2 regions of the Cupriavidus sp. 96C5-1 genome follow, and region 1 is predicted to be linked to the other one. Evidence: predicted binding sites of a transcription regulator. Region 1 holds the regulator's gene; the other holds the start of a gene.

What was found. Region 1 encodes FliA, which starts transcription of late flagellar genes. Its sites were predicted from a motif close to CTAAAGTTTNNNNNNNNNNNGCCGNTA; they were not measured.
Region 2: AC3FOF_RS24300 (FliC/FljB family flagellin) is a predicted target of FliA. The motif match lies at 1,423-1,449, and genes of this name have one in related genera.

The regions. Positions count from the first base shown of each region.
Region 1 is NZ_JBYOJU010000082.1:12,410-19,996, forward strand. It holds gene flhB (flagellar biosynthesis protein FlhB) at 1-716, shown strand, start outside; gene flhA (flagellar biosynthesis protein FlhA) at 713-2,800, shown strand; gene flhF (flagellar biosynthesis GTPase FlhF) at 2,814-5,270, shown strand; gene AC3FOF_RS43350 (MinD/ParA family ATP-binding protein) at 5,274-6,092, shown strand; gene AC3FOF_RS43355 (RNA polymerase sigma factor FliA) at 6,137-6,853, shown strand; gene AC3FOF_RS43360 (flagellar protein FlhE) at 6,850-7,281, shown strand.
Region 2 is NZ_JBYOJU010000024.1:98,992-106,578, reverse strand. It holds gene AC3FOF_RS24305 (helix-turn-helix transcriptional regulator) at 1-990, shown strand, start outside; gene AC3FOF_RS24300 (FliC/FljB family flagellin) at 1,549-2,877, shown strand; gene AC3FOF_RS24295 (hypothetical protein) at 3,344-3,811, shown strand; gene AC3FOF_RS24290 (TolC family protein) at 4,005-5,267, shown strand; gene AC3FOF_RS24285 (efflux RND transporter periplasmic adaptor subunit) at 5,270-6,430, shown strand; gene AC3FOF_RS24280 (efflux RND transporter permease subunit) at 6,437-7,587, shown strand, end outside.

The DNA.
Region 1 (7,587 bases):
TGGTGGAACTGGTCAAGGCCATCGCCAAGGCGTTGCTGGTCGGCAGCGTGGCCGCCTGGGTGCTGTGGCGGCGCTTGCCGGAAGCCGTCGCGCTGATGAGCGCGCCGGTGCATGAAGCCCTGCTGCACATGCTGGAACTGGTGATGAGCTGTTCCGCCATGGTGGCGGCCTCGCTGGTGCTGGTGGCGGCGCTCGACGTGCCCTGGCAATACTGGACCTTCTACAAGAAGCTGCGCATGACCAAGGAGGAGGTCAAGAAGGAGCACAAGGAGAGCGAGGGCGATCCGCACGTCAAGGGCCGCATCCGTCAGCAGCAGCGCGCCATGGCGCGCCGCCGCATGATGTCGGAGGTGCCCAAGGCCGACGTGGTGGTGACCAACCCGACCCACTTCGCGGTGGCCTTGCGCTACGAAGAAGGCCGCATGAGCGCGCCGCGCGTGGTGGCCAAGGGTAGCGAAGCCATCGCCGCCCGCATCCGCGAGATCGCCGCCGAGCATGGCGTGCCCTTGCTGTCGGCACCGCCGCTGGCGCGCGCGCTGCACCGTCACGTGGATCTCGGCCAGGAAATCCCGGCGGGCCTGTACACAGCCGTGGCCGAAGTGCTGGCCTGGGTCTATCAACTGAAGCACTGGCACCACACCAACGGCCCGCACCCGGATGCCCCCTCCGGATTGTCGGTGCCGGACGAGTTTGCCGTACCGGAAAGTCACGCATGAACGCATTGACCTCGCTGTTCAACCTGCCCGGAGCACGGGCAGGCGGCCAGATGAAGGCCCTGGCAGGCCCGCTGCTGATCATCATGATCCTCGGCATGATGATCCTGCCGCTGCCCCCCTTTGTGCTGGACCTGCTGTTCACCTTCAATATCGCGCTGTCGATCATGGTGCTGCTGGTGGGCATGTACACCCAGAAGGCGCTCGATTTTGCCGCCTTCCCTGCCGTGCTGCTGTTCTCGACGCTGCTGCGTCTGTCGCTCAATGTGGCCTCGACCCGCGTCGTGCTGCTGGAAGGCCACACCGGGCCGGATGCCGCGGGCAAGGTGATCGAGGCCTTCGGCCACTTCCTGGTGGGCGGCAACTTCGCCGTGGGTATCGTGGTGTTCGCCATCCTGGTGGTGATCAACTTCATGGTGATCACCAAGGGCGCGGGGCGTATCGCCGAGGTGGGCGCGCGCTTCATGCTCGACGCCATGCCCGGCAAGCAGATGGCGATCGACGCCGATCTCAACGCGGGCCTGATCAATGAAGACGGCGCCAAGAAGCGCCGCGCCGAGGTCTCGCAGGAATCGGACTTCTACGGCGCCATGGACGGCGCCAGCAAGTTCGTGCGCGGAGACGCCATCGCCGGCCTGCTGATCATGTTCATCAACGTAGGCGCCGGCATGGTGGTGGGCATGCTGCAGCACGACCTGGACTTCTCGACCGCGGTGCGCAACTACACGCTGCTGACCATCGGCGATGGCCTGGTGGCGCAGATTCCCGCACTGGTGATCTCCACCGCAGCCGGTGTGATCGTGTCGCGGGTCTCCAACGAGCAGGACGTCGGCCAGCAACTGACCGGACAGCTGTTTTCCAACCCGCGCGTGCTTTACCTGACCGGCGGCATCATCGGCATGATGGGCCTCATCCCGGGCATGCCCCACTTTGCCTTCCTGGTATTCGCCGGGGCGCTGATCTGGTTTGGCCGGTTCGTGGCGCGGCGCGACCAGACGGTGGCGCAGGAAAAGAAGCGCGAGGAGCGCGCCCCGGCTGCGGCGCCCGAGTCGACCGAAGCCACCTGGGACGACGTCACCCTGGTCGATCCGCTGGGCATGGAGGTGGGCTATCGCCTGATCCCGCTGGTGGACCGCGCGCAGCACGGCGAACTGCTCGGCCGCATCAAGAGCATTCGCAAGAAGGTGGCGCAGGAGATCGGCTTCCTGGTGCCGGTGGTGCATATCCGCGACAACCTCGAACTCAAGCCCAACGCCTACCGCATCACGCTCAAGGGCGTGGAAATCGGCCGCGGCGAGGCGGCACCCGGGCAGTGGATGGCGATCAACCCCGGCCAGGTCTCCGGCGCGCTGCCGGGCACGCCGGGCCGGGACCCGGCCTTCGGCCTGCCCGCCGTATGGATCGAGAGCGGCCTCAAGGAGCAGGCGCAGACCTTTGGCTATACCGTGGTGGACGCCAGCACGGTAGTAGCCACTCACCTCAATCACCTGATCCACATGCACGCGGCCGAGTTGCTTGGCCGGCAGGAAGTGCAGGCGCTGCTCGACCGCATCGCCAAGGAATCGCCCAAGCTGACCGAGGACCTGGTGCCCAAGGTCATCACGCTCACGGCGCTGCAGAAGATCCTGCAGAACCTGCTGGACGAAAGCGTGCCGATCCGCGACATGCGCACCGTGCTGGATGTGGTGGCCGAGCATGCGCCCAAGATCAGCGATCCGAACGAACTGACCTCGCTGGTGCGGATTGCGCTGGGGCGCGCCATTACCCAGCAGTGGTTCCCCAACGGTGCCGATCTCCAGGTCATCGGCCTCGACGCCGGGCTTGAACGTGTGCTGTCGCAAGCGCTCACTAACGGCGGCGGCATCGAACCGGGCCTGGCCGACGCCCTGCTTCAGCAGACGCAGGGTGCGGTCGCACGGCAGGAACAACTGGGGCTGGATCCGGTGCTGCTGGTGCCGCATCCGCTGCGGCCGCTGCTGGCGCGCTTCCTGCGCCGGACCATGCCCCAGCTCAAGGTGCTCTCGCATGCCGAGGTGCCGGACAACCGAAATATCAGGATCACCGCAATGATCGGTGGCGCAGCGTGAGGGGTTTCGCAGAATGAGCGTAGCTAAATTCGTGGCGGCCAATGGCCGCGAGGCCCTGCGCCAGGTGCGCGAGGCGATGGGGCCGGACGCCGTGGTGCTGTCCAACCGCACTGTTGAAGGTGGCGTGGAGATTGTCGCCATGCGCGATACCGATCTCGGCGCCATCTCCAGCAGTGCGCCTGTCTTCGCGCCACCGCCCGCCGCGGTTGCCGTCGACGGCGCCCTGGGCGACCTGCGTGGCGAACTGCAGACCATGCGCGCCATGATGGAGCGGCAGTTCTCCGGCGTGGGCACCCATAGCCTGCCGTCGATGGGCGGCGATCCGCTGCGCGACTCGTTGTTTACCTGGCTGGTGACCGCTGGCTTCTCCGGGCAACTCGCGCGCACCCTGCTTGGCCATCTTCCGCTGGGCCACGACCGGCCTGCCGCCATGACCTGGATCCGCCAGGAACTGGCACGCAAGGTGCCGGTGCTGAACGACGAAGATGCGCTGTTCGCCCAGGGCGGCGTACTGGCCCTGGTCGGACCGACCGGCGTGGGCAAGACCACCACCACGGCCAAGCTGGCCGCGCGCTTCGTGCTCAAGCACGGCCCGGAACGCCTGGCCTTGCTGACCACCGACACCTTCCGTATCGGCGCGCACGAACAACTCCGCATCTACGGCGACATCCTTGGCGTGCCCGTGCACGCGGTCAAGGATGCGGCCGACCTGCGCTTCGCGCTGGCGGCGCTGACCGACAAGCACCTGGTGATCATCGACACCGTCGGCATGAGCCAGCGCGACCGCAACCTGTCCGAGCAGATCGCCATGCTGGCCGGCGTGCAGGCGCCTGTGCAGCGCATCCTCCTGCTCAACGGCGCCAGCCATGGCGACACGCTCAATGAGGTGGTACATGCCTATCGTCATGACGCCACGCCGGACGGCGGTATCGACGGATGCATTGTCAGCAAGCTGGATGAAGCCACGCACCTGGGCTCCGTGCTCGATGTGGTGATCCGGCACCGCCTGCCGGTTTACTACGCCTCCACCGGCCAGCGCGTGCCCGAGCACCTCGAGCTCGCCAGCGGCGCGGCTCTGGTGGAGCGCGCCTTCCAGACGCCGCGCCGCGGCTCGGTCTTTGCCGACGCCGAAGCCGCGCGGCGCGCCATGCCGCCGCAGGACGACAGCGACACCGCCCGTGGCGCGGGCTCCGGCGGTGCCGATGGCATGCTGCGCTCGCTCACCGACAGCGCCAATGCGGTGGGCGATTGCGTCGAGCGGCTGAACGCGGGCAGCTATGGCTTCGATCTGGCCCGTACCCTGTGGCAGCAGCGTGCCGAGAGCACGCCTTCGCCGCGGTTGATGGCGCAGCAGGTGCGCGAGGCCGCGTGCCGCGACCTGGGCCGCCATTGCGATCGTTTCGTGCTGGCGCTGAGCGCCACGGTGGCCACGCCGGCGGCGGGCCGCCGCGCCCCGCGCCCCTGGCAGCACACCTTGTGGCTGGCGGATCGCGACGGCCTGCCGCTGGCCGCTGCCGCCGCGCCGGCGGGCCGGGTGGGCCCCTCGCTACAAGCCGCCCAGGGTGGCTGGGAGGCGGATGCCGCTAACCTGTGCGCTGCCATCGCCGCAGCCCGTACCGTGGTCCATGTGCTGGACGCCATGCCAGGTGCCGCCGCGCTGGCGCGCTGGCAGCAAGCTGGCGAGCGCTGGTTCGCCGCCGCCCGCAAGACCACGCGCGTGGCCAGCGGCGGCGCGGCCGCCAAGCTCGACGCGCTGGCCGAAACGCTGACCTTCCACGCGGTAGAGGATATCGACTACCGCGGCAGCGATGCCGTGCAGTGGATCGCCCAGGGCCCCGTGCGGGTGCTCGAGGGTCAGGCCCGCGGCACGCGCGGCGCTGCCGAGGCAGGCATCGAGGCAGGCTTGCTGGTGTCGCGCGTGGTCGATCGCGAGAACGGTCAGACCCTCGCGGTGAATTACCTGCTGTGCGATCCGGCGCTGTCGGCCGAAGGCGCGCAGCTGGCCCGCTGGGCCCGTTGGGCCGAGGCCGGCGAAGCGCAACTGCGCACGCTGCGCCATGCGCTGGACCATCTTGGCCAGGGCGCAGAGCGGCAAGACGGCGGCACCGGGTCCGCGCAGGCCGAGGTCCAGGCTTGCGCCCGGCTGCTGGCGCTGCAGATGGGCCTGGCCGCGCTGCGGCTGGAACTGGCAGCCGAGGGCACGGCCGCGGCCTTCCTCGCGCGTCTGTCCGGCCGTGCGCCGGCCCGCCAGACGCCGGGTGCAGCCGTGCTGGTGGAGGGCATGGGGCGTCTGCTGGCCCTGCTCGACGTGCTGGAGAACTATCCGGCCCGGGGTCATCGCGCCACCATGCCCGCCGCGCCGGAAACCCAGCCGGAAAGTGCTCGCGCCAACGACGCCGGTGGCTTGCTCGAAGCGAGCATGAGCCATAGCCGCACGTTCCGGCCGCTGGCGCAGGTGCAGGGGGAATAAGCCGTGAATCTACTCGCCTCCGACCAGGCGGAGAGCCTGCGGCGCATGCTGGCGCCACGCGCCACGCGCCGCATCGCGGTGGTCGCGAGCGATGCCGGCGCCGGCGCCACCACGGTAGCGCTGGGCCTGGCCAACGCGCTTGCCTTGCAAGGCGAGCGCGTGCTGCTCATCGATGAGGATCGCTTCGGCGCGCGCGCCACCCGGCTGGCCGGCGCGAGCCCGGAGGGCACCCTGGCCGCCGTGCTGGGTGGCGCGCTGACGCTGGAAGCGGCGCTGGGCAAGCGCCCTGCCGGGGCTATCGCGGTACTGCCCGGCAGCCCGCAAGCCAGCGGCGACCCGCAGGCGCTGAGCGCCTTTCGCACCGTGGTGAGCGATGCCCGCAGTGAGGCGGACGGTGGCCTGTCGCAGTTTGCCGGCACGGCGCACAACCTTGTCGTGGTGCTGCGCGCGGAGCCGGACTCGATCAAGGCCGCTTACGCCGCGATCAAGCGGATGAACCACCTGTATGCCTGCCGCCGCTTCCACCTGGTGATCAACGCCGCCGCCAGCGAGTCCGCCGCCGGCGCCGTGCTGGGTAACCTGGCGCGCACCGCCAGCCAGTATCTCGGCGTCGACGCGAGCCCCGCCGGCAGCCTGCCGTCCGACCCGCTGGTCGGGCGCAGCGCCGCGCTGGGCCGCTGCGTGGTCGAGGCCTTTCCCGCCGCACCCGCCACCGCCGCGCTGCGCCGCATTGCATTGAGCATTGCGGCCTGGCCATTGGCCACCGGTTCCCGTTCAACCCTGACGGCGCCGACGGCGCCGTCAGCCACGGCCCTGGCCTAGCGCCGGGGCCGGCAAGCCAAGCCAGGACTCACGAGAATTCCATTATGTACACGATTCAGGGAAAGCTCGAACAGACCGATACCGTGACCGCGCATGCATCCCTGGTGCGTCGCATCGCTCTGCAACTGGCGGCCAAGCTGCCCGCCAGCGTCCAGCTCGACGACCTGATCCAGGCCGGCATGATCGGCCTGCTCGACGCCGCCAAGCGCTACGAAGACACCCATGGTGCACGCTTCGAGACCTACGCCAGCCAGCGCATCCGCGGCGCCATGCTCGACGAGGTACGCGCCAACGACTGGCAATCGCGCAGCCTGCGGCAGTTCACGCGGCGCATCGAGCGCACCATACGCGGCCTGGAGCAGACGCTGGGCCGCGCGCCACTGGACTCCGAGGTGGCACAGGAGCTGGACCTGCCGCTCGACGAGTACCAGACACTGCTCAACGAGGTCTACGGTTGCCAGTTGTTGCACTACGAGGACTTCGAACGCTCCGGCGAGGAGGATTTCCTCGACCGGCACCTGAGCGTCAGCGACGATGGCAATCCGCTCACCGTGCTGATGGAAAGCGGCATGCGCGAAGCACTCATCCGCGCCATCGAACGCCTGCCCGAGCGCGAGAAACTGGTGCTGTCGCTGTGCTATGACCAGGAACTCAACCTGCGTGAAATCGGCGCCGTGCTGGAGGTGACGGAATCGCGGGTCTGCCAGATCCGCAGCCAGGCCATCACGCGCCTGCGCTCGCAGCTGCGCGGCCTGCTATGACTTTGCGCCGCCATTGCGCCGCCGCAGCGGTCCTGGCCTATGCCTGCTGCCAGGCGTGGGCGGCGCCGGATGTGTCCGCGCTCCATTCCTGGACCGCCTCCGTGGGCGGCCCCGCGCTGTATGGCAAAGGGGCGCGTGCGGTATCCACGCCGATCGCGCCGACTGGCTACCTGCCACAGTCGCAAGGCGAGATCACGACGGTGCGGTGGCGCTACAGCTTCAATCCGTCGCCGCCGCGGGAACTGCAGGCCTATCTCTGCAATGCGCAGCGCTGCGTGCTGCTGGCAGGGGCGGAGGGGCTTACCGAGGCCTTTCGCGGCGACGATGCTACGAAGGGGTTTGTTTTTGCTTTTCAGGTGCCGGGGCGGGGGGCGTTGACGCCGGTGTTGCTGGGGCAGGCGAATCAGGTGACGGTGAATTTTCGATAGTGGTTTTTGGGGGGGGCTGATGGATGCTTTCTTGGCGCCTGGAGGGTCCTTTTGCGTTTGTAGGGACCTGATTCAGGTCTGCAGGGCCTAAAGGCGGAGTGGTGTCGGGCTCATGGGCACATGGAGGTGTCACTTTTCTTTACTCGTAAAGAAAAGTAACCAAAAGAAAGCGACCCCTTGCAGGGGGGCTGGCGTGTCGGGCTTGGGGACGTTGCGGATTCGTGGTGGGCGCGTCAGTTCTAATGAACTGCTGACGCTACCGGCGCGAACGGCATTGCCAATGCGGATGGCACTGGTTTCAGTATA
Region 2 (7,587 bases), on a different contig from region 1:
GGCAATGTTGCCATCGGACCCGGGGCCGGCGGGCGCATCGACGTCAGCATTGATTCGATCGTGGTCGGCGGCGCGGCGACGCATCAGATCCGGACCGTCACGGGCGCCGCATTTCGTTTCGAGGACAAGATAGACGGATACGTCTTCGTCATGCTTCACGAGGGAGAGATCCGGGCCGGGACCGGGCGATCGGAACGAATCTGGCGGGCCCCTTCCTGTGCCATCCTGAATCCGGAAGACATTGGCAACGGACAATGGCATGCAGGCAGCTACGAATTGCTGACGATCGGCGGGCACGATGTGAGGCGGCGGCTCTCGTCTCTGCTGGGTGCGCCGGTGGCGTACCCGGTGGTGTTCGGGGCGGATGCATCGCCGACTTCCGAGGGGGCCATGATGGCGCTTTCGGTGATGCGGTTCATGCGTTCTCTCCCCGGTGCCGGCGTGCTGCCGTCGATGGCGATGGCCACCGCCGGGAGCGTACGCGACGTTGCCGTGGGGGTATTCCTCGAGATGTTCCGCCACAACTACACCGAGCGGGTGCAATGCAAGGCGCCGGGACCGTTGCCCCGCCATATCAGGTCGGCCATCGAATTCATCCATGACCATGCGCAGGAGAGCATCTGCGTCGAGGAGATCGCCAGCGCGGCACATGCCAGCGTGCGCACGCTGCAAACCGGATTTGCGTCGTTCAGGGGCGTGACGCCCATGGCGTACTTGAAGCAGGTCCGGCTGGAAGGCGCGCGCGATGAACTCATCCGTGCCGGCAATGCGACGATTGCCGAAGTGGCGGCGCGATGGCGTTTTACTCACCTCGGCTTGTTTGCCAAGGCGTATCGCGATGCATTCGGCGAGCTGCCCTCGGAAACACGCCGGTTTTCCCGCGCCAAGGCGGGCATGGACGGTGTCCTGCCGCCGTGCGATAGCGATGCCGGGCGCGGGCACGCAGTGCGAGCTTGCGCCGGGCCGGCAACGTATCCCGGAAATCCCTGACACTGCGAAGTTGGCTGGATGCGCGCTGGCGCGCATCGTCCCCGGTGGCGCCTTTGGTGCCGGGCGGAGCGAGGATGGCGCGCTTGGGCTGCTGCCGGAAGACCTTTGCGATCTCCGGATTCCTGTCGGCTTCACCATGCTCTTCCAACACGGCCCCGTTCCATCGGGCGCCTGCTGCGGCAGCATTCCGGCATAAAAAGCCCCCCTCTTGGTAGAGGGGGGTGAAGTCGATGTTTAGTGACGCCAATACCAATAGAAATCTAGCTTCACTGCTTCTAGTTTGTAGGCAAGGCGACGCCTCAGTCAAGGCTGGCATCCGTTACTGCGTAACGTTAAAGTAAATCGATAATGCAATCGATATAGGTGGTCACGGAGATTCGTAATTTGATTGGCCTGGTTCATCAGATTCAAGATTTTTTTTGGAATCTGGCTATAAATTTAAGTTTGATCACTCCGATAACCTGGGAAGCGTTGGCATTGTTCGTGCGGCAAGACGAGTCGCTAACGTTTCGGATACTTCCGTGTTCAAAAACCTAGTAAGAAAATAGGAGTTTCACCATGTCAATGACCATCAATACCAATACGCTGTCCCTGATGACTCAGAACAACCTGAGCTCGTCGCAATCGTCGCTGAACACGGCGATCCAGCGCCTGTCCTCGGGCCTGCGTATCAACAGCGCCAAGGACGACGCAGCCGGCCAGGCCATCGCCAACCGCTTCACCGCCAACATCAACGGCCTGAGCCAGGCTCAGCGCAACGCTAACGACGGCATCTCGCTGGCGCAGACCACCGAAGGCGCGCTGAACGAAGTCAACAACAACCTGCAGGCCATCCGTACCCTGGCCGTGCAAGCCGCAACGGGCAGCAACTCGTCAAGCGACCTGAAATCGATCCAGGACGAAATCACCCAGCGCCTGGCTGAAATCGACCGTACCTCGCAACAGACCGACTTCAACGGCGTCAAGGTGCTGTCGTCTGCGGCAACCCCGCTGAACGTGCAGGTTGGCGCGCAAGACGGCCAGACCATCTCGATCAGCCTGCAGGAAATCAGCTCGAAGACCCTGGGCATGACCGGCTTCACGGTCGCCAAGAACGCCTTGAGCACCAGCTCCGCCATCACCACGGTGGCCGCTTCCACCGGCGCCGCACCGGTTGCCGTCAACCTGACCTCGGCCGCCAACGCGCTGTCCGCCGTCGTCGGCTCGACCGTCAGCACCAGCTCCCTGACGCTGAACAACGTGCTGGATACCGCCGGCAACGCCACCAGCAACTACGTGGTCAAGTACGGCAACGACAACTACGCCGCTTCGGTCGACGCCGCCACCGGCAACGTCACCCTGAACAAGGTGCAAGTGAAGATCGGCGATGCCGCCAACGGCAACACCGGCAACACGGTGGCTGGCCAGCTGGTCAAGGTCGGTGCCGACACCAGCGGCGCTGCGGTCGCTTTCATCACCCAAGGCGGCAACAACTACGCGCTGTCCGCCGGTACGCAGGCTGGCGCCCAGGCCAACGGCGGCTCGACGACCACGTCGGTCACGGACGCCACCCAAATCGAGCTGAGCACCGCCGGCACCGCCACCGCAACGGCCCAGTTCACCGGCTCGGGCAGCACCAACCCGCTGGCCCTGATCGACAAGGCACTGTCCACGGTCGACAAGCTGCGCAGCTCGCTGGGTGCGGTTCAGAACCGCTTCAACTCGGCCATCTCGAACCTGGGTTCGGCTGTGACCAACCTGTCGGCTTCGCGCTCGCGGATCCAGGACGCTGACTACGCGACCGAAGTGTCGAACATGTCGCGCGCCCAGATCCTGCAACAAGCTGGTACCTCTGTGCTGGCCCAGGCCAACCAGTCGAACCAGGGCGTGCTGTCGCTGCTGCGTTAATCGCTGCAGCAGATCCTGTAGCAAATGCCTCACCCCAGGCATGACCGGTCGTCCATGCCGGTCACGCCGGGTGCGAAGAGGCATGTCGCTTCGATGCATGGACCGGCCTACGGCCGGCCCATGCATTCGCTTTTGTGCGATCGCTGATGATCGTTACCTTGCCCCGCGGATAGGGCAGGCCCGCGCCCAAGATGCCGGGCACGGCGTCGCCAGCGAGGCGGCGCGAGACAAACTCCGAATCCGCATTCCTCTCGACGCTGGCTCAGCCAACGCATCCGTACCGGGCCCGGCGCGGCCAGCCATGCTCTGGCGCATCCAGTTTTTGTTACTCGCCGCAGGAACGCACCGCGCCCTTGCCGGTCTATGATTTACATTCGCGTTACAATGTTGTGGTGCATCATCGGCGATGGGCGGACGGTTTCCCGCTAGCCGAGCCGTTTGGCGCATCCTAGCCGCGCCCCTTTTCATGCGATCCCTGTTGCTCTTGCTGACCGTGTTGTGCCTGTCTCTGCTGTCCTTCGGGGCCGCTGCGAACGCGCACGCCGGTATGCCGGGCGCCGTGGTGGATCCTGTTCGCGCCGAATCTGTCCGCGCCGAACTACTGGCGCCGGAATCGGCGTTCTCCCGCACGCTCGACGAACTGGATGGCAGCGCCGAACCGGCACGCGTGTTCGCCCCGGGCGACGATGGCCTGGCCGGTGAAGCGATGGCCGAAGAGGTGGCAGGGGAAGATCCTCCCGGCTATTGCGAAATCTGGTCCGCGGACCTGCTCGATCCGCTCGACCTGCTTGACGAGATCGAAGAATCCAGCGCGCTCTTCGCGCTGCCGACGGTACGTGTCTCGCTGCCCCCCAGCGAGATCGCGCATCAGCTCCCCCCACGCCCGGAGCCCTTGCCCGCGGCGTTCTTCAAGCCCCCCATTTCCCTGGCCTGACAGCCCTGGCAACCCCGGTGCGCCCATGCGCGCCCGGGCTGCATTCCCATTGCCTGGGCGCCTGGGCCCGATCGCGTCCGCGATCGCTGGCTGACCGTTGGCGTGCGCTTGTCTGCGCGCGCCGGCGGCGGGCGCGCAGCCGTTTCGCCTGCCCCCTTTTGTCATGCAGATCAAACAGATCACTATGTTTTCCATGGTGGCGTTGCTGTCGCTTGGAGCCTTGCCGGCTCTGGCGGCGGAGACGTTCACCTTGCCGCAACTGCTGTCCCTCTCGCAGTCCACCAACAAGGGCGTCGAGGCGGCCCAGGCAGGCGTCGATGCCGCCAGTGCCGCCGTGACCAGCGCGCGCGCCTATCCCAATCCGCAGGTGGAGGTGATGTATGGCCGCCTGTCGCCGCGCACCGCCGGCGTGGCCGGCGGCGCGGCGCCGACCATGGCGATTACCCAGAAGCTGGACTACCCGCAGCAGCGCAGATTGCGCACGGAGATCGCCGGGCGCAGCCTGGAGGCCACCGAAGCCGGTCGCCAGGCTTTCCGCGCGGACCTGGCGGCGCGGGTCAAGACCTCGTATTTCGACGTCCTGCGGCGCGAGACGGAACTGGCAGCGGCCAAGGAGGACCTGGCCATGATGCGGCAGATCCATGACCGCGCCCGCCTGCGGGTGGAGGTTGGCGAAGCGCCGCGCTACGAGTTGATCAAGGCCGAGACCGAACTGCTCGGCGCACAGAAGACGCTGCAGAGCGCCCAGTTGCGGGTCAACCAGGTCAAGGCGGCGTTGCGCCAGCAGGTAGGCGGTGCCTTGCCCGTGGCCTATTCGCTCGCCGGCAGCCTGAACCAGCAGACGGCGCTGCCGGCCCTGCCGGTGCTGCGCGACACGCTGGCCGGCGTCAACGCTGAACTGGCCCAGCGCCGCCTGGAAGCCGACCGCGCCAGCCTGGCGGTGGATTACCAGCGTTCGCTGCGGCTGCCCGAACTGGCGGTGCGCGCCAGCGCCGAGCGCCAGCCGGACAACACCGTCTCGCAGGTGGGCCTGGTCCTGACCATTCCGCTGTGGGACCGCCGCGCCGGCCCGGTGGGCGAAGCCGCCGCGCAGGCCATCCAGGCCCGCACCGCGCTGGAGGCCCGCGAGTTCGAGCTGATGCAGGAGCTGGAGACGGCCTACCGGCAGTACGAGATCACCCAGTCCCAGGTGAGCGCGCTGGAAGGCGGCATCGTGCGCCAGGCCGAGTCCGCGCTGGCGGTGGCGGAGTCGGCCTACCGCTTCGGCGAGCGCGGCATCCTGGATTACCTCGATGCCCAGCGCGTGCTGCGCGGCGCGCGCAGCGACCTGATCGCGGCCCAGTACGAACTGCAGGCCGCCACCATCCAGATTGAGAAGCTGCTGTCGAATGTGCCCGGGCAGCCCGTGGCACCCACGGCCCCTTCGGCTCCTTCGGCACCTACGGAATCCAAATAAGCATGCGTCCCCATTTCCTGTTTTCCCTGACGGCAACCGCAGCCCTGGTGTTTTCCCTGGCCGGCTGCTCGGACGAACCCGCGCCCGTGGCCGAAGCGCCCAGGCAGCCGCCCGGCATCGTCAAGCCGGAAGGCGCCTTGCAGCAATCGCTGAAGGTCGCGCCGGTCAGCGCCAGCCCCTTCAGCGAAGTGCTGCGGGTGGCCGGGCGTATCGATTTCGATGAACAGCGGGTGGCGCGCATCGGCGCCAGCGTGACCGGCCGCGTGACCGATCTTTACGGCATCCTGGGCCAGGAGGTCAAAGCAGGCCAGGTGCTCGCCCGCCTGCATAGCAGCGAGCTGGGCGCGGCGCAGATGGCCTTCCTCAAGGCCGAGGCCCAGACCGAGCTGCAGGCCCGCAACGCCGAGCGGGCCCGCCAGCTGTTCGCTGCCGATGTGATCGGCCGCGGCGAGCTGCAGCGGCGCGAGAGCGAGCTGGCGATCTCGTCTGCCGAGATGCGCGCCTATCGCGACCAGTTGCGCGTGCTTGGCATGTCGGCCGGCGCAGTGGCGCAACTGGCCAAGAGCGGCAGCATCGATTCCTACTCGCCGGTGTTCTCCAGCATCAGCGGCACCGTGGTGGAGCGCAACGTGGCGCAAGGCCAGGTGGTGCAGCCCGCGGACGCGCTCTATACCGTGGCCGACCTGTCGCGCGTCTGGGTGATCGCCGAAGTGCCCGAGCAACAGGCCGCGCTGGTGGCCGAGGGCCAGAGCGTGGACATCGAGGTGCCGTCGCTTGGCAACGGCGCGGGCCTGAAGCAGATCACCGGCAAGCTTATCTACGTAGGCCGCACCGTGAATCCGCAATCGCGCACGGTGCTGGTCCGCACCGAGCTGGAAAACCGGGAAGGGCGCCTGAAGCCGGCCATGCTGGCCAGCATGCTGATCGCCAGCGCGCCCACCGAGCAACTGGTGATCCCGGAATCCGCCATCGTGCGCGACGGCAACGACGAGCTGGTGTATGTGGAGCAGGCCGGCGGCCTGTACCGTCTGGCCAAGGTCAGGCTGGGCGCAGAGAGCGACGGCATGCGCGTGGTGCAAAGCGGCGTGAAGGCGGGCGACCGCATCGTGGTGCAGGGCGCTTTCCATCTCGACAACGAGCGCAAACGCCTGGAACAGGGGTAACCGGACATGATGAAATCCCTTGTGGAAGCCGCTATCAAGCAGCGGCTGGTGGTGTGCGTGCTGGCCGTGGTGCTGTTCTTCTTCGGCCTGCGCGCGGCTACCAAACTGTCGGTGGATGCCTTTCCCGACGTGACCAATGTGCAGGTGCAGATCGCCACCGACGCCACCGGCCGCTCGCCCGAAGAGGTGGAGCGCTTTGTCACCGTGCCGGTGGAAATGGCGATGACCGGACTGCCGGGCCTGGAAGAGATGCGTTCGCTGAACAAAGCGGGCCTGTCGCTGATCACCCTGGTGTTTACCGATGCGACGGATGTCTACTTCGCCCGGCAACTGGTGATGGAGCGCCTGATCGAGGTGGCCGGCCGCATGCCCGAGGGCGTGACGCCGGTGCTGGGTCCGGTTTCCACCGGCCTGGGCGAGGTCTACCAGTACACACTGGACCGCGCCGACGACGGCAACCGCGCGCTGACCACCGAGGAGTTGTCCGAGCGGCGCATCGCGCAGGACTGGGTGGTGCGCCCGCTGTTGCGCTCGATCCCCGGCGTGGCGGAAATCAACTCGCAGGGCGGCTTCGTCAAGCAGTACCAGGTGCTGGTCAACCCGGACCGCATGCGGCATCACCAGATCACGCTGCAGCAGGTCTACCAGTCGCTGGCGCGCAACAACGCCAACTCCGGCGGCGGCGTGCTGCCGCACTATGCCGAGCAGTACCTGATCCGCGGCGTGGGCCTGGCCCGTGGCGTGGACGATATCGGCAGCATCGTGCTCAAGGAGATCTCTGGCACGCCGGTCTACCTGCGCGATGTGGCCGACGTGACCATCGGCCACGAGGTACGGCAGGGCGCGCTGGTCAAGAACGGCGAGACCGAATCGGTGGGCGGCATCGTGATGATGATGCGCGGCGGCAATGCCAAGGAAGTGGTGAGCCGCGTCAAGGCTCGGGTGGCCGAGATCAACGAGCGCGGCATGCTGCCGGGCAAGCTGCAGATCGTGCCGTACTACGACCGCAGCGAGCTGGTGGATTCTGCCCTGTGGACGGTGACCAAGGTGCTGCTCGAGGGGGTGGTGCTGGTGGTAATCGTGCTGTTCCTGTTCCTGGGGGATGTGCGCTCGTCGGTCATCGTGCTGGCCACGCTGGTGCTGACGCCGTTGCTGAC